3 regions of the Paenibacillus sp. MZ03-122A genome follow, and region 1 is predicted to be linked to each of the others. Evidence: riboswitches for the same ligand, from Rfam matches in the RefSeq annotation. Region 1 holds a riboswitch; each other region holds the start of a gene.

The links. Region 1 has a riboswitch for cyclic di-AMP ahead of NLX74_RS09230 (3D domain-containing protein). Riboswitches for the same ligand answer to the same signal wherever they lie in the genome.
Region 2: another riboswitch for cyclic di-AMP. It lies ahead of NLX74_RS25120 (C40 family peptidase); the one in region 1 lies ahead of NLX74_RS09230 (3D domain-containing protein).
Region 3: another riboswitch for cyclic di-AMP. It lies ahead of NLX74_RS15395 (TrkH family potassium uptake protein); the one in region 1 lies ahead of NLX74_RS09230 (3D domain-containing protein).

What each region holds. Positions count from the first base shown of each region.
Region 1 is NZ_JANAVI010000003.1:436,063-443,547, forward strand. Features, by position in the region: gene NLX74_RS09215 (M20 family metallopeptidase) at 1-384, opposite strand, end outside; gene NLX74_RS09220 (ABC transporter substrate-binding protein/permease) at 533-1,996, shown strand; gene NLX74_RS09225 (amino acid ABC transporter ATP-binding protein) at 1,983-2,705, shown strand; cyclic di-AMP (ydaO/yuaA leader) riboswitch at 2,940-3,108, shown strand; gene NLX74_RS09230 (3D domain-containing protein) at 3,115-3,783, shown strand; gene NLX74_RS09235 (polysaccharide deacetylase family protein) at 3,983-4,789, opposite strand; gene NLX74_RS09240 (NADH:flavin oxidoreductase/NADH oxidase) at 5,096-6,118, shown strand; gene NLX74_RS09245 (PspA/IM30 family protein) at 6,206-6,874, shown strand; gene NLX74_RS09250 (DUF350 domain-containing protein) at 7,002-7,409, shown strand; gene NLX74_RS09255 (DUF4178 domain-containing protein) at 7,434-7,485, shown strand, end outside.
Region 2 is NZ_JANAVI010000026.1:16,488-23,972, reverse strand. Features, by position in the region: gene NLX74_RS25135 (YwhD family protein) at 1-224, opposite strand, end outside; gene NLX74_RS25130 (M1 family metallopeptidase) at 349-2,361, shown strand; gene NLX74_RS25125 (hypothetical protein) at 2,373-3,200, shown strand; cyclic di-AMP (ydaO/yuaA leader) riboswitch at 3,476-3,613, shown strand; gene NLX74_RS25120 (C40 family peptidase) at 3,619-4,119, shown strand; gene NLX74_RS25115 (GNAT family N-acetyltransferase) at 4,425-4,931, shown strand; gene NLX74_RS25110 (4a-hydroxytetrahydrobiopterin dehydratase) at 5,010-5,309, opposite strand; gene NLX74_RS25105 (hypothetical protein) at 5,427-5,720, opposite strand; gene motA (flagellar motor stator protein MotA) at 5,908-6,702, shown strand; gene motB (flagellar motor protein MotB) at 6,695-7,485, shown strand, end outside.
Region 3 is NZ_JANAVI010000006.1:238,397-245,881, forward strand. Features, by position in the region: gene NLX74_RS15380 (succinate dehydrogenase cytochrome b558 subunit) at 1-435, opposite strand, end outside; gene NLX74_RS15385 (LysR family transcriptional regulator) at 662-1,567, shown strand; gene NLX74_RS15390 (potassium channel family protein) at 1,573-2,250, opposite strand; gene NLX74_RS15395 (TrkH family potassium uptake protein) at 2,268-3,608, opposite strand; cyclic di-AMP (ydaO/yuaA leader) riboswitch at 4,017-4,169, opposite strand; gene NLX74_RS15400 (type II CAAX endopeptidase family protein) at 4,431-6,161, shown strand; gene uvrC (excinuclease ABC subunit UvrC) at 6,130-7,485, opposite strand, start outside.

The sequences.
Region 1 (7,485 bases):
TTCGGCAGGTGTGCCATATACCCGTACTTCTCCACCAGTTTCGTCGATGATCGACTTGAGGCCGACGGCAGCACCTGTACTCATCATACATATCAAATGGTGCCCACAGGCGTGTCCTAGACCTTTCAGAGCGTCATATTCTGCCAGAAAAGCGACAACCGGTCCGGGTTTTGCAGATTTGTAAGTTGCAATAAAGGCTGTTTCTATGCCCAATACGGGTGTCTGGATCTCAAAACCGTGAAAAACCAGTTCTTCTTTTAAACGGGCAGCGGCCAGAAATTCCTCGTTTCCAAGTTCAGGATTTGCGCCAATATATAACGAAATGTCCTTAAACCGTGGGGCATGCTGCTCAATTGTCTTTTGAATGGTCTGCTTAAAATCCATGCTGAAAACTCCTTTATATAAACTGTAATGTAGGTACTGCGTTAGGTATGCTGAAATTGTACTATAACATTCATTGCATAATCATGCATATTCATTTATAATGACACAATCTTATTTATTATAAAGAATTTAAGGAGAGAAAAAAAGATTGAAAAAGGCATATCGTTTTACCGCCCTGGTTTTGTCGGCGGTTATCTTGCTGTTGACTGGTCTTCCCATGCTCACTGCATACGGAACGGAAGCAAAGCCACAGAAAAAACTTGTAGTGGGCATGAGTGCCGACTTTCCGCCGTATGAGTTTCATAAAGTCATTAACGGTAAGGATACCATTGTTGGGTTCGATGTGGATATCGCCAAGGAAATCGCCAAAGATTTGGATGCGGAGATGGTCCCTGAGGACATGAGTTTTGACTCTTTGCTGCCTGCTTTGCAAAGTGGTCGTGTAGACTTGGTACTGTCCGGTATGACACCGACGGATGAGCGGAGAAAGAGCATTGATTTTTCAGATGTATATTATCGCTCCAAGCAAGTCATTATGGTACGCCCAGAGGATAAAGACAAATATCCTACGATGGATGCTTTGAAAGGCGAGAAGATTGGCGCGCAAAAAGGGAGTATTCAGGAAGAAATTGCTCAAAAAGTGCCCAATGCCACTGTAACCTCACTGGACAAAATATCCGATCTGGTACTCCAGCTGCGGACCCAGCGTATCAACGCTGTTGTGATCGAAGATACGGTTGCTAAAGGATACACGTTAGATGGTACCGTAACACTTGCCAAGGCCGTGCCTGAGGATGCCGGAGCAGAAACAGCTGTAGGTATACGCAAGGGGAACGCAGAATTGCTTGCCTCTGTAAATAAAACGTTGGCTCGCCTGAAAGCGGACGGGTCGATTGAGAAGTTTTCCACAGAAGCGAGCGCGCTCTCTGCAGATCGACAGGTTTCTTCTAATAACATCGTAGATATTTTTTGGAAATACCGCAGTTTTTACGCTACGGGTATCGGCTACACTCTGTTGCTGTCTGCACTCGGAGTCCTGTTTGGATTTATCATTGGTCTGATCGTATCCTTGCTGCGGATGAGCGGTATACGCATCATTGAGTGGTTAGGTACCACTTATGTGGAAATCCTGCGTGGCACACCTATGCTGGTGCAACTCATGATCATTCACTACGGGGTTGCTTTGACGCTGGGTGTCAATTTTACCCCACTCCAGTCTGGTATAATCACATTGTCTCTGAATAGTTCAGCATATCTGGCTGAAATTTTCCGTGCAGGTATCCAGGCAGTGGACCGTGGACAGATGGAAGCTGCCCGCTCGCTCGGGATGGGGAGAGGCAAAGCTATGCGTCACGTCATTTTACCGCAAGCGTTTAAATCTATTTTACCTGCTATCGGTAATGAGTTTATTACGATCATTAAAGAATCCTCCATTATTTCGACCATTGGGATGGTGGATATTATGTATCAGGCCCAGGTCATTAAGAACATTACCTACGAAGGATTAAGTCCGTTCATAATCGCAGCCGCTATTTATTTTGTAATGACATTCAGCTTGTCTAAGCTGCTGGGTTTATGGGAAAGGAAGTTGAGAGCCAGTGATCACCGTTAAACAACTGCGTAAATCGTTCGGTAAGAATGAAATTTTAAAAGGCATTGATATAGATATCGCCAAAGGTGAAGTCGTCGTCATCATCGGCCCCAGTGGTTCAGGGAAGAGTACGTTTTTGCGTTGTATGAATCTGTTGGAACAGCCTACGGACGGGGAGATTTTATTTGAGGGCGAGCCGATTACAGCTCGTGGCCATAATATTAATGTAACCCGGGAGAAGATGGGGATGGTGTTCCAGCATTTTAATCTTTTCCCGCATAAAACAGTGTTGCAGAACCTGACACTTGCCCCAACACAGGTTAGAAGACAGTCAGGGAAGGAAGCGGAAAAAATTTCGCTAGAACTCTTGCGTACCGTAGGGCTTGAGGATAAGAAGAATACCTATCCGAACCAGCTATCCGGAGGACAGAAGCAACGTATTGCGATTGCACGTGCTTTGGCCATGCAGCCGCATGTAATGCTGTTCGATGAGCCGACTTCTGCATTGGACCCTGAAATGGTTGGAGAGGTTCTGGATGTAATGAAGAAGCTCGCCGAAGGCGGCATGACAATGGTAATCGTGACGCATGAAATGGGCTTTGCCCGCGAGGTAGGCGATCGAATTATCTTTATGGATAACGGTCAAATTGTGGAGCAAGGTACACCAGAGCAGGTATTTGGCACTCCAAGCCATGATCGCACCCGTGATTTTCTTGCCAAAGTATTGTAAGAAAGTGTTGATATAATCTATAAAAAAGGCCCTCCGTTTGACGGAGAGCCTTTTTTCTTTTTGTCACCATTTCCCCATACTTTCGTAACAAATATCGATTTCTTGATGACAAAATTGTAATGAGTGTAGTATGATGTTCGAGGTTCCCAACATTTTCATGCGGATAAGGTTACAAAATTGTGATATTATGCAGTAAGCCAAAACTTACCGGGACAGCATGTGGTTATGACAACCGCTGAAGCTGGGCCCAAACTATGGGAAGTGCGGGGGACGTAACAACGGCAGTCATTCCGATACGTCATAAGACGATGTGGAATATGCCTAGGGGTGAATTGCACAAGCATAGGGCTTCTCCTGAGTCCGAATCCGACAGCTAACTTCGCAGGCATAACAGAGGAGGTACATATCTTTGAAACATCTAAAACATATTGGTAAAACGATGAAATTTGCGGTGCTTGCCGCAGCTATTGCAGGGCTGACACAGACAGCTGGAGTAGCGGATGCTGCTTCGCTTCACACTGCCAAAGAGGGCGATACCTTCTTTTTGCTTGCTCAACGTTATGGGGTATCGGTAGACGAGCTAACGAAGGCGAACCCAAACATTGCTTCCAACAATATATATGCAGGTCTGCAAATTAAGGTGCCTGGCGAAAAAAGTGTGAAGGCAGCTTCGGATTCGAAGCCGCAGCTTCTTACGGAGAAAGCACCAGCGAATGAGGGGCCAACGATTGAAGCGTGGGGCAAAACATTCAACTATAGCAAAATAGTTGACGTTAAGGCTTCAGCGTATTCTGCCGCAGCCGACGAGAATGGTAAATGGGGAGCAGTGGACTACTACGGCAATCCGCTTAAACTAGGTACAATTGCGGTAGACCCGAACGTCATTCCGATGGGCACGAAAGTGCTGGTTACAGGCTATTCCCACCCAGGTTTGCCGGATCATTCTTTTGTAGCTGTCGCTCGCGATCAGGGCAGCGCCATTACAGGAAAGCGGATTGATATCTTTATTCCAGGCAACAAATCATTTGTGAACGACTTTGGATTTCAAAATGTAAAGCTGTACGTTATTGGTAAATAGCATTGTACGTATATACGGTTTAATTAAACATAATATATATTATGTAAACTTAATGCCTGTATCCTACCGCATACAACTAGGTCGGACTCTTATCAGGTCTTATCCATAAAAAAAGGCTGTCTTGACGAGCAGAAAACTTCTGCTGGTAAGACAGCCTTTTTACGTTGCTTTAGCTTGTAGCTCAATCATAAACATATGGTTATTTCCGTTCCGATGTGTGGAGTAGCCGGGGAACTGTCACAAATTTGTAACCCTTAGCTTTTAGAGAGTGAATTAGACCCGGCAGAGCTTGGACAGTGCCTCGCAAGTTGGAACTTTGGCCTCCACCTGCGTGCATTAAAATAATAGAGCCAGGCCCGGTAGCTGGGATCACATTGCGCTGAATTTGTGTTTTACTTAATCCCTTCCAATCGAGAGAGTCTACATTCCAATTGACAATCATATAGCCATGACGACGTGCCCATTGGATTTGAGGCTCCGTGATTTCGCCGTAGGGTGGACGGATCAACTTGGGGCGAAAACCTGCGCTGGCCTGTAAAATACGTTCTGTTTTTGTAATCTGGTTGCGAAAGCGTTCGGGTGTGGCCTTCCTAAAATCCGGATGAGTATAGGAATGGTTTCCTATAGCATGGCCTTCACGAATAATACGGCGTATGATCCCCGGATGCTTTTCCGCACGGTGACCGACGATGAAAAAGGTGGCTTTGATGCCATTGGCGTGTAATACGTCCAAAACCTGCGGCGTATACCTAGAATCGGGCACATCATCAAAGGTTAGGGCAATTTGGCGGGTGTGTGGGCCGCACATTTTAAAAATGTCCGCATGTTTTTTTCGCAGCATTGCTAATGTAGGAGTTGCTCGATCTGTGCTCTGATGTACAGAAGAAGCAACAGCTGTTTCCTTGGGATGGGGCGTTCCGGTGTTGGGAGGCGCATCCGCGTGAACGGGTAAACTTGAGAATGCTAGTAACAGTGCCAAGCATGGCAACACTCCCCTGTACGGCATATGTATCCCCCCTTTCCGTGCAGTGGTACCTAGTGGTGCTCTCGACTATTATGTACCTGTCCTATTAAAAATATGCTGTTAACCAAGTTCGGCTCATAAACGAATGGAAAGAAGCCCACGATGAAACGATTATCAATGAAGATGATGGAGCTAAACGTACATATTCTCTTAAACATGACCGATAACAGGAGCATTTTCGCAAGTTTTAGCCTTACAACGAATTCGGTATACTAGTGACAGCTGGTGTATAATGGGGATGCAATTCATAATTATACAGACATGGAATTGAAGGAAGGATGGATAAAAGTGACCGACTTGTTTACTCCTTATCAATTAAAGGGGCTTTCTTTAAAAAATCGGATTGTCATGCCCCCGATGTGCCAATACAGCGTGGAGGCCAAGGACGGAAATCCAACGGATTGGCATCATGTCCATTATGTGAGCCGGGCAGTAGGAGGCACTGGACTTATTATTGTGGAAATGACAGCGGTCCATCCAGATGGACGTATTACGGATCGTGATTTGGGTATTTGGAGTGACGAACATATTTCTGCATATCGTAAGATTGTAGAGGAAGTCCACAAGTATGGTGCCAAGATTGGTATTCAACTAGGCCACGCTGGACGCAAGGCTGAAGATGCTGAGCAACCTGTGGGTCCGTCCACGATTCCTTTTAGCGAACGCTTTAAAAAGCCGCACGCCTTAAAGACAGTTGAAGTCAGGGAACTGGTTCAGGCATACAAAGAAGGCGCACGCCGCGCGATGGAAGCCGGTTTTGATACGGTTGAGATACATGGCGCTCACGGCTATCTGATCCATCAATTTCATTCGCCTTTAACAAATACCAGAGAAGATGAATATGGACAGGATTTGTCACTGTTCGGTGTTGAGGTCATACATGCTGTTAAAGAGGTTCTGCCTGCTGACATGCCTGTGCTTATGCGGATATCTGCCAAAGAATACGTCGAAGATGGATATAACGTGGAATACATAACAGGCGTAGGGGAACGATATCGTGATGCAGGTGTGGATATTTTCCATATCTCTTCTGGTGGTGAGGGTCCGATTGGTTCTGGCGGAGGCCCGTCTGCGCGTGCCGGCTATCAGGTGGATTTGGCTCATACCATCCGTGAAAAGCTGAATGTACCTGTGATTGCTGTTGGCTTACTGGATGATTATGAGGACGCTCGCCGGGTTGTTCAGCAAAAAGAAGCTGATCTGGTAGCAATAGGCCGTGCCATGCTGCGTGATCCCTATTGGGCGCTGCATGCATCGCGGGAGCTAAAAGTACAGGCCGACATCCCAGAGCCTTACTTGCGCGGTTTTTAGATATTTTTGAAACCCTCTTTGCAAAGCTTGCGTAAACATGTGTACAGAGCTTAAAATTTAAGCATTCAACTCTAGGAGGAACTTCACATGTCTATTTTCAAACGATTAAGAGATCTTACGATGTCCAACATTAACGCCATTATCGACAAGGCAGAAGATCCAATTAAAATGACGGATCAATACATTCGTGATATGCAAGAGGACCTGGAAGATGCAGAGAAAGCGGTAGCCGCTCAAATTGCTATTGAAAAGAGGTTCAAACAGCAATACGAAGAACAGGCTGCTTTGGTAAAGAAACGTGAAGAACAGGCACATACCGCTGCAAAAGCACAAAATGTAGATCTGGCCCGTCGTGCGCTGGAAGAAAAGAAATCTGCTGAACAAAAAATGAACGAGTTCAAAGCTGGTTACGAACAGAACAAAGCTGCAGCCGATAATCTACGTGGCAAGCTGGATGAAATGCGCAGACAGCTGACAGAAATGAAAAACAAGCGCGAAACACTGGTTGCCCGTTATAATGCAGCTAAAGCGCAAACCGAAATTAACAAAGCTATGAACGGTTTTAGCTCTGATACGGCAACTGCCGGATTGAAGCGTATGGAAGAAAAAATGCTGCAAGCAGAAGCACGTGCCGAAGCGAGCAACGAAATGTCCTCTAAGGAAAGATCGTTGGATGAGGAGTTCAAAGAGCTGGATAAGAAAAGCGCCGTGGACGATGAGCTTGCCGCTTTGTTAAAGCAATACGAAAATAAATAAGAACATTTAGCAATGCCACCAGTGGATTGCTCAGGAAGCGAAGGAGAAACGTTTCTCCTTCGCTTTTCCCTGCCTGGAGGCGCAAAACATTATATGAAGGTCAAGAAGATGTGGAGGATGGTATGAAATGCATTTTTTAGAAACGATGAAAGCAATGCTTGTATGGACTGGTGCGGGGGCTATTTTGATTTTCGCATTAATGTATATCGACTCTTTATTTACGAAGTATAAGGATTTTGCCGAAGTGAAAGCTGGAAATATGGCCGTAACGGTACGAATGATTATGAAGCTGGTTGCACAAGGCTATATTTTGTCGGGCTCTATCGCTACAGCTAATAATTTGCTCGAAGCGCTTGTGTATTCTGTGATCGCCTTTGTCATCCTGCTTGTTTTGGAAGTTATTGTACGTCTGCTGTTGCGGTACTGGGCTCAGTTTGATCTGGATAAAGGTACACAGGAAGGTAAAATTGGTTTCGGTCTGTTTTCAGGAGCGCTTCATCTGGTTGGCGCCTTGATCATTACAGCATGCTTCTAGGCTAAGAAAGGCAGGAATATAACCATGGGTGTGTGGAAACGAATTTCAAATCTATTTGCTAAGCCGGAGCCGCCAA
Region 2 (7,485 bases), on a different contig from region 1:
CCGTTCGATACATCCTCTTTATTCGTAGAGAACTTGATACCACGTTCTACTTTACTTTTGGCATGCATGGCACCGATATCAATTTTCGCCTCTCCTCGGTCAATGATGACCGGGGACATGCTGTTCAGGTCGATTGAGCCTGCGCCGAAACCCTTATGTTTACTCTTGCCACTGACAATGTTCAGTGCAATCTGTTTTTTGCCGTCCGGCTGATTTTCACTCATGTGTCACTAGACCTCCATTTTCCGTCTTCACACTCATTCTACACTATAAATATTTTAACTAATAATCTCCTGAAAGCAAACATATACATGCTGTAGATGCTTGTCAACGGGAGGTATCCATTGTATGACCCCAGCACGCACTAAAATCGTTTTATTGTCTACACTAGCCCTCGGTCTCCTCGCAGGGACGTTATGGTTTGCCTGGCAGCCCCAACCGCAATCCGACCCGCAGTCCATAGGCCAACCACTATACGGCTCCCTGTCTGAGTCTGCGCTTGCCCCAAATATGGGCAAGCCTCTAGGGGCAAACATCCTGCCTGACCTGCCCAAGAACCCTCCACAGCCCGCTACAGAAATCCTCAGCAAGAGGGTGGTAGAGTACCACATTGATGTGTCTCTGGAAAAAGGACAGGTTTTGCGAGGCACTGAGACACTGACCTGGAAGCATCCGGGCAAGAAAACCGTGAATGATCTGTATCTTCATCTATACCCGAATGCCTTCTCTTCCATGGAAACTACCTTTATGAAGGAATCCGGTGGAAAGCTGCGCGGAGACACCATGCCCAAAGACGGCTTTGGCTCCATGACGCTGACTGAACTAAAAACAGAAGACGGTTTATCTCTCATGCACCGCATCCAATATGTGCAGCCAGATGACGGTAACGCAGGCGACCGTTCGCTCGTGAAGGTGCGTCTACCCAAGCCGGTACGAGGTGGCGAAGAAATCACATTATATATGAAGTTTGAGGTAAAACTGCCCGCCATCTTCGCTCGTATGGGTGCGACAGATGATTTTGTAATGGCAGGGCAATGGTTCCCGAAGCTCAGCGTCTACGAGACTGAAGGACAGCGTGGACGCGCCGAGGAGGGCTGGAACCTCCACCAGTATCATGGTAACTCCGAGTTTTATGCCGATTTTGGAATTTACAGCGTACGGATTCGGGTGCCTGAAACTCATATCGTAGCAGCGACCGGATTTCCCACCCGTGGTGCCGTCCGACAGAACGGCCAAAAAATATATCAATTTTATGCCGATGATGTACACGATTTTGCCTGGTCCGCTTCACCCAACTTTGTAACCGTAGAAGAACCCTTTTCTTCTGCTGAAGTCCCTGGTGTCAAAATCAAGCTCTACCTTGACCCGTCGCACAAGGAGCTCAAAGGGCGCTATATGAGCGCAGCGAAGGCCGCCCTTTCGTACTACAGCAAATGGTACGGGCCTTATCCATATTCCACCCTATCCATCGTGGTTCCACCCAAATCAGGCAATGGAGCCGGCGGTATGGAGTATCCGACACTCATCACGGCCGCTGCTGCGGGTAATCTGAATCCTGGCTATAGTCTGGAACGGACATTAGTTCATGAGATTGGACATCAATATTTCTACGGAATGGTAGCCAATAATGAATTTGAGGAGCCGTGGCTGGATGAAGGCTTCACCTCCTATGCAGAGGAGCGGCTTATGGAGCAAGAATATGGGCTTACCCCCAACCTGCCATTACAATCGGGACAGGTAGCTTCCCCACAGCCGCTAAACCGTGAGTCATGGAAGTATGGCTCAGCTGCTGAGTATGCGCAAAATGCCTACTCTCGAGGCAAGCTGGTACTACGGGGCATTGAACGTCAGGTGGGTATGAAAAAAATGGATCGCATTATGCGGACCTACGTCCAGACGTACCGATTTAAGCATCCGTCCTCAATGGATTTTCAACGTATCGTGGAGAGAGTCACCGGACGCTCATGGAGCCACTATTTTGAACAGTATGTATATGACGGCCAGATGGCGGACTTTTCAGTGGATCACATCACAAACCACAAGCTGGAGAATGGATATGAAGCAGTCGTGACGGTCAGCAAAAAAGGGGCGGATTATCCCAAGATCCCTGTCCAATTTACCTTCAAGGATGGTACCACGATATTCAAGGCTTGGGACGGCGCGGGCAAAAGCACAACTTTTCGGATCAAAAGTACTTCTCCCGTTTCCTATGTAACCCTTGATCCCCTATATACCATTGCACTGGAGAACAAGCATATTAACAATAGCCTAAAGGCCGAATTGGACGAAAAGCAACAAACCCGTTGGAGTGTTAGTGTAACCAAGCTGTTGGAGACACTGCTTGGAAGTCTGTCATGGTGAGGTGTCTATAGATGCGGACTGTTATAAAAGAGGGCTGGGCGCTGGTGCGCATACGATTCTATATCGTTATCATTTTATTTCTGTATCGACTACTGTGGGGGGTGTTTCTCTATCGGCTGGTGCAGTCTGCCGTTATCCCGCTATTGCTCCGTTATCCTGATCAGGGTCAAAACGAACTGGGACAGACCTTATTTTGGATGGAGAGTCAGATTGCTCTGATGGACAGCCGGGAAGTACATGTGTATTTGTGGATACTACTAGGGGCGACTGTACTACGCATACTGATCACTCCCTTCATTAGAGCCGGAATATATCAAAGTCTGCATACCGATGCGACTGAACCGCAAAGCCTGTCCTTTTTCAAGGGTATGAAACGCCATGGCATGTCGTCGCTGTTGTATTACACCATCGAGTTGGGACTGCTGCTGCTTCCCGCCTTTTGGGTAGTACCGAGACTCTACCCTATTGTAGCAGGAGCACTTCAATCTTCCTCTTATCTGCTGCATTTATTGCCCTATGTCATTGGATGGATGGCATACGGATGGTTCATTCGGCAGTGCATCCTGTATATGCAACTGGGTACTGTCGGTGGTCACGCCATACTATCGTCCCTGCTCGCCTTCTTTCGCCAGCTCCTCCCAGCTGTCGGTATATCCCTTTTGCTCGGTGCTTGTGTGCTGCTGGTCTTCGGTCTATTTGGCACCGTGGCGATGATTTGGACTGGCATGCTGGCGCTCATTCTCCAGCAATCGTATCATTTTGTTACTAGTCTGGTCAGGCTGTGGCATATCAGTTCGCAGTACAGACTATGGCATACCGATATCTCTAGTAGAAGCTAAGCCCTGCCTTTATGTTTTTTACTTCATTTCCGTCTGTCGAAAAACATGATTCATACCCGCGCAAACGACACATAACTGAATACTGTTAACAAGATCTGTTCCTGGGACATTAGGAGCAGATTTTTTTTGTAACTTTTTGCAATGAAACATTTGCCAAAGCCAGCCGTCTTTGTTACAATAATCGCAGTGAACTGATAGTAACAACTTTGTAATCTTTATTGTAACCTTTATCTCAAAAATAACGTTATTGTGAATACTGCTCTCCAAGGTGCACATCTTAAGTTAAGCCTAATTCCTGGCACCTAGGAAGCGGGGGAACCAGTTTGGGTGAATTGATCTCGCAACAGAGTGGTCATAGGGGAACCTTCTACCGAATCCTTAAGCTAACCTCGCAGGCATTGGAAGGGGTATATTTTTTTTGAAGAAGAAGCTAACGATCGCAGCTATGGGTCTTGCCATTGCCTTTACATCTTTTACATTCGGTGGCGGCAGTGCATATGCAGACTCTAAGATGGACCAGGTCATCCAAGATGCCAAAGGAACGAACTACAGAAGCGGAGGCACTACACTCGAGGGATTCGATTGCTCCGGCTTCACAATGTACGTATACAACAAACTGGGAATTAAACTTCCGCATCAATCTGGATCACAATTCAAAATGGGATCTTCTGTATCCCGAGATGAAATGAGACCTGGGGACCTGGTGTTCTTCAACACCACAGGAAGAGGCATTTCCCATGTAGGTATCTTCGTAGGTGAAGGGAAATTTGCCCACTCCTCGACTTCACGTGGTGTAGTAGTTAGCTCACTGAACGAAAATTATTACGCTAACCGCTATGTTGGTGCAAAAAGAATTATGAGCACAGACGCTTACCATTCTGTAGCTTCAGACATTCCTGATGACGATAACGTAGAATAACTAACGCACAGCAAGCTAACCCTAGCCGCAATTTGATTCTGGCCGGAATCGAATTGCGGTTTTTTATGTCCACAACATCAGCAATTATTATCTTTACTGACGAACTGAGACCTCAAAAGGTTTCAATTGTAGCGAACATCGTCGGTTTTACCGTCACCGCTGGGGGAGCATATGAGCAGTAATTCCTTCTTATTGAATGTATACCCGACTTAGGTATGAAATAAACACGCTTGCCATTCCTCTGCAACTTGTCTACAATCTGTTGTTAATGATTGAAGTACCTGTGTAAAAGGAGGATGGAACACATGCCGGCCTCAATATCCAACTATCGGATCGTACCGATGGACGAGCATCAAGCGGCTGCAATCTGTGAGTGGCAATATGATCCACCTTATAACATATACGGTTGGCTCCCCTGGGAACAAATGAAGGCGCTTGAAGTCGAATTTGGAAGTCCCACGCTTCGCCAAGAGCAATATGTTGCCGTACTGGATAAAGAGAACAAACTGACGGGATTTGCTCAATATTTTCCTATGATCGGTGTGACCCGGCTAGGTCTTGGAATGCATCCTGACAGATGCGGACATGGCAAAGGCTCTGATTTTGTCCGTGCCATTGCAGAGGAAGCTCAACGACGCAACCCGAAGAATGAAATTGATCTAGAGGTGCTCACTTGGAATGGGCGCGCTATCCGGGCCTACAAGGCGGCTGGATTTGAGCTTACAGATACCTATGAACGCCAGACTCCTGATGGCAAAAAACCATTTTATTGTATGGTATATCGTCCCGAGCACCCAACCCAGATTCTATGATAAAAGCGCCTTCGGCATACAACCACGATGTTGTATAGCGAAGGCGCTTCTATCATCATACGACAGATCATTACAAGCTCAATGACTGCTGCGCATTTTTTCAAAAGCTTCATTATATTGTTGGGCTTCCTTAATATCCACGGCCATAATACCGCCGTCGTCCCAAGAGGTCAAACGCAGAGTCACGGTCTTATAATCAATCGTAATAAATGGATGATGATTGAATGCTTCAGATATAGCGGCAACTTCATCCACAAATGCAATCCCTTTCATAAAACTGGAAAAATTATATTTTCGGACGATCCAACGTCCTTCCTCCAGTTCCCAGCCCTCCAGTTTCTCCAGATGTGCTTCAATCTCTTCTTGTGTAAAAGGCATGTTACGAACTCCTCCCCGTTTATACGGAAGCCTTTCGACCGCTTAAATACGGCCAAAACTACGATATATTGGTGTACATATTACCACGGCCCCGTTGATAAATCCATAAGACGGACCTCAAATCAAAGGGACTGACGTCAGCTCCTCGTCCCCAATAAGTACATAGATGCGATGCTGCTCCGGCTCATAGATCACAACGCCACTCCCTACAGTGATTGTGGGCTCTGTACCCAGTGCATAAAATAAGTCTTCTGCCAAAGCTTCATTGACTTCCTGACGTCCCGCCGGATCCAGCCTGTCCCAATCTTCTGCTTCCATCTCAAAAAATTCATAGCTATCTGGGATGCGCCCCACAGCCTCTGTCAAATCGTTCAAAATTTGTTCATACTCACGCCCATGCTTTACTCCCATGCCATTTCCTCCAATGGTTCCGCCATTCAATACATAATCACCTTATTATACCGGAAATTCGCACTTAACAAAAAAGAGAGTTTTGTCGATAAATACTATAATCCGTCTTGTAATGACGCGCTTGGGGCAAGGACGACCCCGGCGGCATGAAAGGATTCAAAATCTATTCTCATGGATGAGGTGTATCATGCAAATTTCAACCATTATCGGACTTGTGCTCGGGATTGTGTCACTGGTCGTCGGGATGATCTTAAAAGGCGCTCCGGTCGTCAATTTGGTCAATAATCCCGCTGCTTACATGATTATTTTCGTCGGAACGGCAGCGAGTATATTTATGGCCTTCCCGATGGCAGAAATCAAACGGATTCCGAAGCTGTTCAAGGTTATTTTCACCGAACAAAAACTGTTAGACCGCAAAGAGCTCATCGGTACGTTTACCGAGTGGGCATCCATTACCCGTCGTGAAGGTCTGCTCGCCTTGGAATCCAAGGTAGAAGAAATCGACGATCCCTTTATGCGTGGCGGCATGCGAATGATTATTGACGGCAATGATCAGGAATTCGTACGGGACGTTCTGATGGAGGATATCAATGCTACCGAGGATCGACATCGCTCTGGCGCACTGATCTTCTCCCAAGCCGGTATGTACGCTCCAACGCTCGGGGTACTCGGTGCGGTTGTAGGTCTGATCGCAGCTCTGGCTGACCTTAGTGACATGGAAAAGCTCTCTCATGCCATTGCAGCAGCCTTCATTGCGACGTTGCTCGGTATTTTTACAGGTTATGTTCTATGGCATCCGATGTCCAACAAGCTGAAACGGTTATCCAAAAAAGAAGTGGAGCTTAAATTAATGATGGTCGAAGGTCTGCTTTCCATTCAATCGGGGATATCGACAATTGCCATCAGTCAGAAACTGACGATCTTCCTGACTCCGACCGAACGGGCTACATTGACCCAGAAGGATGGCGATTCCAGTGAGTAAAAAGAGACATGAACCGCATGAAGAGCATGCTGACGAAAGCTGGCTGTTGCCATATTCCGACTTAATGACCCTTCTGTTGGCTCTTTTCATTGTCTTATTCGGTATGAGCTCGCTCGACGCCAAAAAATTTGAAACTATGGCTCAATCCCTGAGTTCAGCTTTTAGTGGGGGCACTGGCGTGCTGGATCACTCGGCCGCGAATCCGTCGTCACAATCCATGGATATGGGCAAAAATAAAGAACAAGTATCACAACCCTTAAAATCGAAAGCTACTTCTACCTCTGAACTGCAAAAACAGCTTGCCCAGCGGGAAGAAGAAGATTTAAAAAAGCTTAAAAAACAGATGGATCAATATATTCAAAATAACGGCCTGTCACCTCTGCTGAATACCAAGCTGAACCAATCCCAGCTGATGATCACCATTAGTGATAATGCCCTGTTTTCATCCGGGCAAGCCGAAGTAAAACCGGGAGCGAGAAAGCTGGCCAAGTCTATTTCTAGTATGCTCCAGCAGTTCCCTGGCTATGATGTTATCGTATCGGGTCATACGGATAATGTACCGATCTCCAACAGCCAGTTCCCGTCCAACTTTGATTTGAGCGCCCAGCGCTCTCTGAATTTCTTGCGTATCTTGTTGCTCAATCCAGATCTCGATCCAACCAAGTTTGTATCCATCGGTTATGGCGAGTATCGTCCATTGGCAAGCAATCAAGATGGCCAAGGACGCTCCAAAAACCGTCGTGTTGAAATATCTGTTCTCCGCAAATATCAGAACGGGACACA
Region 3 (7,485 bases), on a different contig from region 1:
CAAAATGAAATAAACCGGGTTCGTCACGATGCCATGCATGACGCCGCCTAGCTCCTCATGGGTTACATTACCCAGAGCCACCTGAAAGCGCGTGTCGTATACGTGCCAGATAATAAATACAAACGTAATGACGCCGGAAATACGCTGGAACAGAAAGCGCCAGTTACGTGAATAGCCGAATCTTTTGACATTCGGGTCAGCCTGATACGCAATATACAAGCCATAAATTCCGTGGAACAGTAATGGCAAGTAGATGAATAACGTTTCTAGCACAATAACCAGTGGCAAACCATTCAGGAAGGCCACGCTGCGATTAAATCCTTCCTTGCCGCCCTCCACCGCTGTGAAGTTCGTCACCAAATGCTCAACAAAAAATAGAGCCAGCGGAATGACGCCAAGAAGCGAATGCAGCTTTCTGGAATAAAATCCTCTCATCTAGGTCATGCTCCCTTCTCCCAATAATAGCGTTTTCAATAGTAATATAACATATAAAATGACAGTTTCCGACAGGAAATGTCCAACAAGGTGTCCCTTATAAGGAAAAACAAAAGTGTGAACATCTTGTGTCGCTTTCATGTTACTCCTTTTCGGCTTATAATGGAATTGCAATATACGTATTAATTATTATGTCTTTTTTGCATATAGAGAGGAAGTGGATGATTTGTTTGAGGATTTGAACGCTTTTGCCGTCATTGTCGAGCAGTCCAGCCTGAATAAAGCCTCCAAACTGCTGAATCTGTCCCAGCCTGCCCTGTCTCGCAAAATTGCGAAGCTGGAGGAAGAGCTGGGTGTGAATCTCTTTGATCGTCGGGGCAAACGGCTCGAAATTACGTCCACTGGCCGATTTGTTTATACCTTCGCGCTAGAGCAACGGCAACGACAGCTTCGCTTCTTACAAAAGCTGTCCCAGCACAAAAATGAAGCCCAGAGTATGCTTACACTCGGGGCTAGTCTCACGACACTCCAAACGACGCTGCCTACCCTCGTCGAAGCTTTCATGAGCAAGCATCCTCAAACCGAGCTAAAGCTGCTCACCGGTAAAACTCATGAAATCGTCGCCTTTGTACGTGACAAAAAAGCAGACGCCGGTATTGTCGGGTCTGCCATTCATGAAGCCGGACTGCGTTGCATTCCGCTATTTGATGATCATTTGGAGCTCGTTGTTCCCATTGGACATGAATTAACCGTCAAGACAGGAACGGCCTCGATGAAAGATCTGCAAGGATTGCCGATGATTATTTTCTCCAAAGGAACCTGGTACCGCAGTCTGACGGATGACTTGTTCCAGCGCAGCGGCATCATGCCGGATATCCGTATGGAAATCGACTCCTTCGAGGCAATTGTACGCTTGCTTCCAACCTGTAAGGCTTCTGCCTTGCTGCCCAAATCCTATTTGCGTAGCGAACTATTACGGGATAATGGACTCACTGCATTGTACTTGCCCGATTTGAAGGAGACACGCCGAACGACCTCCCTCATTTACTCGGAGACGACCGATCTCGGTCCGACAGCACGACGCTGGATTAGCGAGACACGTGCGTCGTTTGCAGGCTACCGTATGGTGTAGAGGGTTTAATCCTCTTCATTAACATTAACAACCTCATCCTCAAAGCGACCGATATTGTTATTCGAGCCGATGATGACCATGATATCGTCTGCTTTTAGCCGATCCATAGCCGTCGGTGCGATCAGGATACCGTTCGCTGTATGAAGCGCCACGACGCTACAACCAAAGCGGGTACGGGCATTTAGCTCTGCTAGCGTTTTGCCATTCAGACATGCAGGTACATTGAGTTCCACAATACTGTATTCCTTAGACAACTCCAAATAATCGAGCAAATTAGGCGTGACTAGCTGGTGAGCCACCCGGATACCCATATCCCGTTCTGGATAAATAATCCGGTCCACACCGAGCTTTTCTAACGCACGCCCGTGCAGCACAGATATGGCTTTGGCTACAACTTTTTTCACACCCAGCTCCTTCAGCAAAATGGCGGTGAGGATGCTTACCTGAATGTCATCACCAATAGCAACAATGCCACAATCGAAATTACGGATGCCCAGTGATCGCAACGAGTCTTCATCGGTAGCGTCCGCCACGACAGTATGTGTCAACATCTCACTCATACTGTCCACAACATCCTCATTCCGGTCAATGCCTAGCACCTCGCACCCCATATCCACCAATTGCAAAGCCAGGCTTGAGCCAAACCGCCCCAAGCCAATAACTACAAACTGCTGCGTTTTCATATCTACTCGAAAACTCCTTATCCTATAATCATTTTGCCTTCCGGATGACGATATAATTCTTTACCCTTTTTCGGCCCCAGTGCATAAGCTAGCGTGAGTGGCCCCAGTCTACCTGCAAACATCGTCAGGGTAATCACCAGCTTGCCTATGACTGTTAAATCAGGTGTAAGCCCCATCGACAGCCCCACCGTACCAAACGCAGACACCGTCTCAAACAAGATCATCAGAAAATGATGATCTTCGGTTGCCGACAAAATCATGGTCACCCCGATCACGAACAGCAACCCCAGCAGTGTGATGGTCAAAGCCTTGTAAATTCGTCCCTGCGCAAGTCGGTACTTGAACAGTACAATATCTTCCCGCCCCCGCAGCATCGAAATCACTGCTCCAATGAGCAGGGCGAATGTTGTGGTCTTAATCCCGCCTCCAGTAGAGCCAGGGGAAGCCCCAATAAACATGAGTATGATGATAAAAAACTGCGTAGCCTGCCGCAAGCCTGCGATGTCCAGTGTATTGGCACCTGCGGTACGGGGAGTAACGGACTGGAATAAAGATCCCAGTAGCTTACCACCCCAATCAAGCGAGCCAAGAGTCTTTGGATTCGTAAACTCAAATACAAAAATCACGAGCGTGCCGACTACAATCATAGCGCCCGTCATGCTGAGTACCACCTTGGTATGCAAGGACAGTCTCTTGCGCTTGCGATATTCTGCCAGGTCTGACATCACTACAAAACCAATGCCGCCAGAAATAATTAGAAACATTGCGGTAAAATTAACAATCGGATCATATACATAACCTGTCAAGCTGCGAAATTCACCGAATAAATCAAAACCAGCATTGTTAAACATGGAGATGGCATGCCAGATTCCAAAATAAATCGCCCTGCCTACGGGCATATCAAAGGACCAGCGAACCGAGAATATCGTAGCGCATACGCCTTCAATAACCAGTGAGTACAGTAATACCTTACGGATTAATCCGACAATTCCCTCTACAGAAGTCTGATTCATCGCTTCCTGCAAAATGAGACGCTCCCGCAAGGAAATCCGACGCTTGAACACCAGTGCAATCAAGGTAGCCATGGTCATAAAGCCAAGACCGCCGATCTGGATCAGCGCAACGATGACAACTTGACCAAAAGTGGTAAAAAAGAGGCCGGTATCCTTTACGACAAGCCCGGTTACACAGGTCGCAGAGGCGGCAGTAAACAAAGCGTCTATAAACGCAAGTGGCTTTCCTGTTGTATTGGAAATCGGCAGCATTAACAATAAACTACCTATTAGAATGATAATGGCAAAGCCCGCAACGAATATCTGCGGTGGAGAAAGCCGAAGCCAGCTTGCATTGGGATTCATCTATTCATCACTTCTCTCCTAATCCTTAAAACTATAAATCAGTGATTTAATACGGTGTAAGCTCGCTACGCGTTCCATTTGATCTTTCGATCGTCGTTGCCCCTGAATTTTTTGATTTTTCCAAACCTTAGTTAACTATAATTAGCATTCCCTGAATACAGGAAGAATGCATGTCAAGCACTACTCGGCCCCCTGTGCTATTGGCGGGCAGTAGCGAAGGGGGCAGAATTGTTCTGAAGAAGCGAAGCGTTTGCCTTTATCTCCGGATTTTAACCATTAAAGGGGGTATACAATTAAAAAATCCGGGGATAACAGCAATCGGAAGAATAATCTGCACCCGCAGCGGTCTAACCAATCCAAACACTTTTATACGCACAAAAAAAGACACCGGAAAACCGAGTGCCTGACTTGGTTCCTGCTCATAGCCTACGAGGTTAGCTGACGGATTCGGGCAGCACAGTATGCCCTATTTACACTTCCGATCCAGCAGGATCGGTTGTAAAATTCACCCCAGTAACATGGTTCCCCCGTTTTCCCATAGAAATTCGGCTCAACTGTATATCATTACCTATGTATTTCATAGGCATTGCCTCAAGATTATAATCCTTCTATATCCAGATCACAAAACCGATTTCGCCGAAAAAACGTGAAATTGGCTTTATTTTGCGAATGGGCATCGTTTAATCGCAGCTTATCTAATTTTATTGGAACTTTAAAGTGCTTTCACTCTATTTTCATGAATATCGCTGGTCTGTTGGCGGGAACCTGTGCAGTATGATATCTTTAATGGATGTTCTTATTTACAGATTAAGGAGGAAACTCATGAATCCTATCGGGAAACCGGTCGTGCTCACGGCCAACTTCAAAAAATTAGGCTTGCTGGGCGGGATTGGCCTGATTTGCTTTTTTATCTTTCAATTGCTTATTCCCTCGCTTAGCAATCCGAGTCCAGAATCAGTAATGAACGCAAAGGTCATCAGCAAACAAGAAGCGGTCATACACGCATTGGACTTCGCCCGCTCCGAGCTGGGCTATACTGAATCACAGCCTGAGGAGCCTGTCGTGACCTATCAGGCCGAAACAGATTTGTACGGTTATTTATCTAGAGAAAAACTGCTTCAGCAGTACGACCGTACATGGAAAAAAAGTTACCCTTACGAAACCTTTCGGGTCGATCTGCCTGAATCCTCAGCGAAAAGCAAACTGCAAATTCATGTGGATCTATCCACTGGGAAGGTCGTTAGCTTTAAACGGATCACCTCCAGCACCAATTACACACAGGCTGATATTTCTACGGATGAACAAGCACGTAACAGGCTTGTACGTGTGGCTGAGGACGGCATGACGCTCGAAGCCAAGGAGCAGGCGGCCGCAGTATGGGTCAAGCGCTTTGGCTTTAAGCCGTCGGATTTGAAGCTTGCAACCACTGAACAAGAAGGCGGATTAAAGTATACCGTAGACGATAAAAAAATCGGCGCCTCGGTACTTACACTGGCTTTTACTTTTGAAGACGGTGATGTTCGCTCCTTCACCCAAAGCTTTTCGGCCCCGTCGTCCTATACCGATTATATCGAAAAGCAAACATTTTGGGCGAATTTGATGACCTATGCGGGTTATGCCCTATTTAGCTTTGTACTGGGTGTACTTGCCATTGTGTATGCGTCACTCACCCGACGACATACTTCATTTGTACGCGGCATTGTTCTATCCGTTGTATACTTTATTGCTAGTATAGCTGGGACCATGAACATGCTGCCTTTATTGCAAGCAGAAGCAGGCGGTAAGGGCATCCTTATATTTCTTATGGTTTTCCAGATTGGTGTTACCTTTTTCATGGCTGTAGCGCTCTACTTCTCCTTGGTCGGCGGTGACGGGCTTATGCGTCAGGTTGGACTGAATGCATGGCCGCGTGCGAAAGAGCCGGGCTACGGGCTGTATGTGCTTCGCAGTATGTATGTTGGCTACTTGTGGGCCTTTATTTTGCTCGGGGTACAATCCATTTTGTTCTTTATACTGGAGCGCACATTTAATACATTCTCCACCACAGATGCCACGCAATCCCCTTACAATATGGCTTATCCATGGCTACTGCCGATTATGGCCTGGATGGCAGGTATTGGAGAAGAGACTGTCTACCGTCTATTTGGTATTCCGATGGTCAAAAAAATAGTGAAAAACACTTTTGTTGCGTGTCTGATCACCACGCTGATTTGGGCACTGGGACATACACTTTATCCGATCTATCCGGTGATCTCCAGACCTATTGAGCTGACTTTTCTTGGTTTGCTGTTCAGTTTTGTGTTTCTGCGTTACGGCTTTATTGCCGCCATGTTCAGCCACGTTATTTTTGACAGCATTTTAATGGGACTTAGTGTGATGAGTCTGGGAGACACTGTGAATGTGAGCGCTGGTCTATTCTGGATCTTACTTCCAGCCATCGTGGGTTACATCATTTATTGGTTTAGTCCTAAAAAGCCAAATCGAATTATGTTTGAACCTATAAAAAAAGAGGAGCCGTATTCTACGACTCCTCCTCCCGAAGGGCAGCTATAATCTGACGCGCAAGCTTATCCCCAATAGAGAGAGGCCGGAAGTCTTCGACACTGGCCTCTCTTATTTTTTTGAGCGATCCAAAATGCTTAAGCAGTAACTTACGCCGTTTCTCGCCAATGCCTGGAATGGAGTCCAGCCGTGAAGTTACCATAGATTTGCCGCGTTGCTCGCGGTGGAACGTAATAGCAAAACGGTGAACCTCGTCCTGAATCCGTTGCAGTAGATAAAATTCTTCGCTATTGCGTGCAAGTGTCACGGCCTCAGAGGACTCTCCCACTAATAGTTGGGAAGTTCTATGTTTGGCATCCTTCACCAGTCCACACACAGGAATGAACAAACCCAGCTCATTTTGCAATACATCGGTCGCCGCCTTAATTTGTCCACGTCCACCATCGACAACGATCAAGTCGGGACGTTCCAAATTTTCCTTAAGCACACGTTCATATCTACGTCGGATAACCTCACGCATTGTTTCATAATCATCGGGTCCCTGCACAGAACGGATTTTATATTTTCGATACTCCTTCTTGGCAGGCTTGCCATCAATAAACACGATCATGGCGGAGACTGGATCGGAACCCTGGATATTGGAGTTATCAAACGCCTCCACCCGGTGCAAGCTATCCAGTCCAATGGCACGTCCGAGATTGCTTGCAGCTTTGGATGTCCGTTCCTCATCCCGCTCGATCAGCTTAAACTTCTCATCCAAAGCAACACGTGCATTTTCCGTCGCCATGCCTGTCATTTGCTTTTTCAGTCCACGCTGCGGTACAAGTACCTTTACATCCAACCATTCAGCCAGAGCGAGAGCCGCCGTACTCGGGTCCTCCAGTCCACCGGATAGTTGGGTTTCTGTTTCCTTTACTCCGGTATCTTGGTCACCAACTTGGTCTTGATTTGTTGCTGCTGCATAAGTTGCCCGTTCTTCAGCCACTAGCAATGAGTCAGCAGAAGACTCTGTCTCCGTTTGTATCGCTTTCTCATCTGTCTGTCCGGTAGCATCGGTTGTAGCTGCACTGTGGAGTACAGTTTCTGCCGCAACCGGTTGATCGACATTGACCTGCTCGGCCTGCATCAGCTTAGGAGAATCTGGCAGCAATATTTCTTGCGGCACTGCCGGGTTGTCACTATAATATTGCGTCACATAGGACATAAAATCACTGTAAGCTTCACCGTAGAAAGGAAAAGTCGACATATGGCGCTCGATCATTTTACCTTTACGGACATATAGGATTTGTACACACATCCAGCCCTTATCTACTGAAAAACCGAATACATCTCGATCCTTTGCATCCGATGTGGTGATTTTCTGCTTTTCCATCAT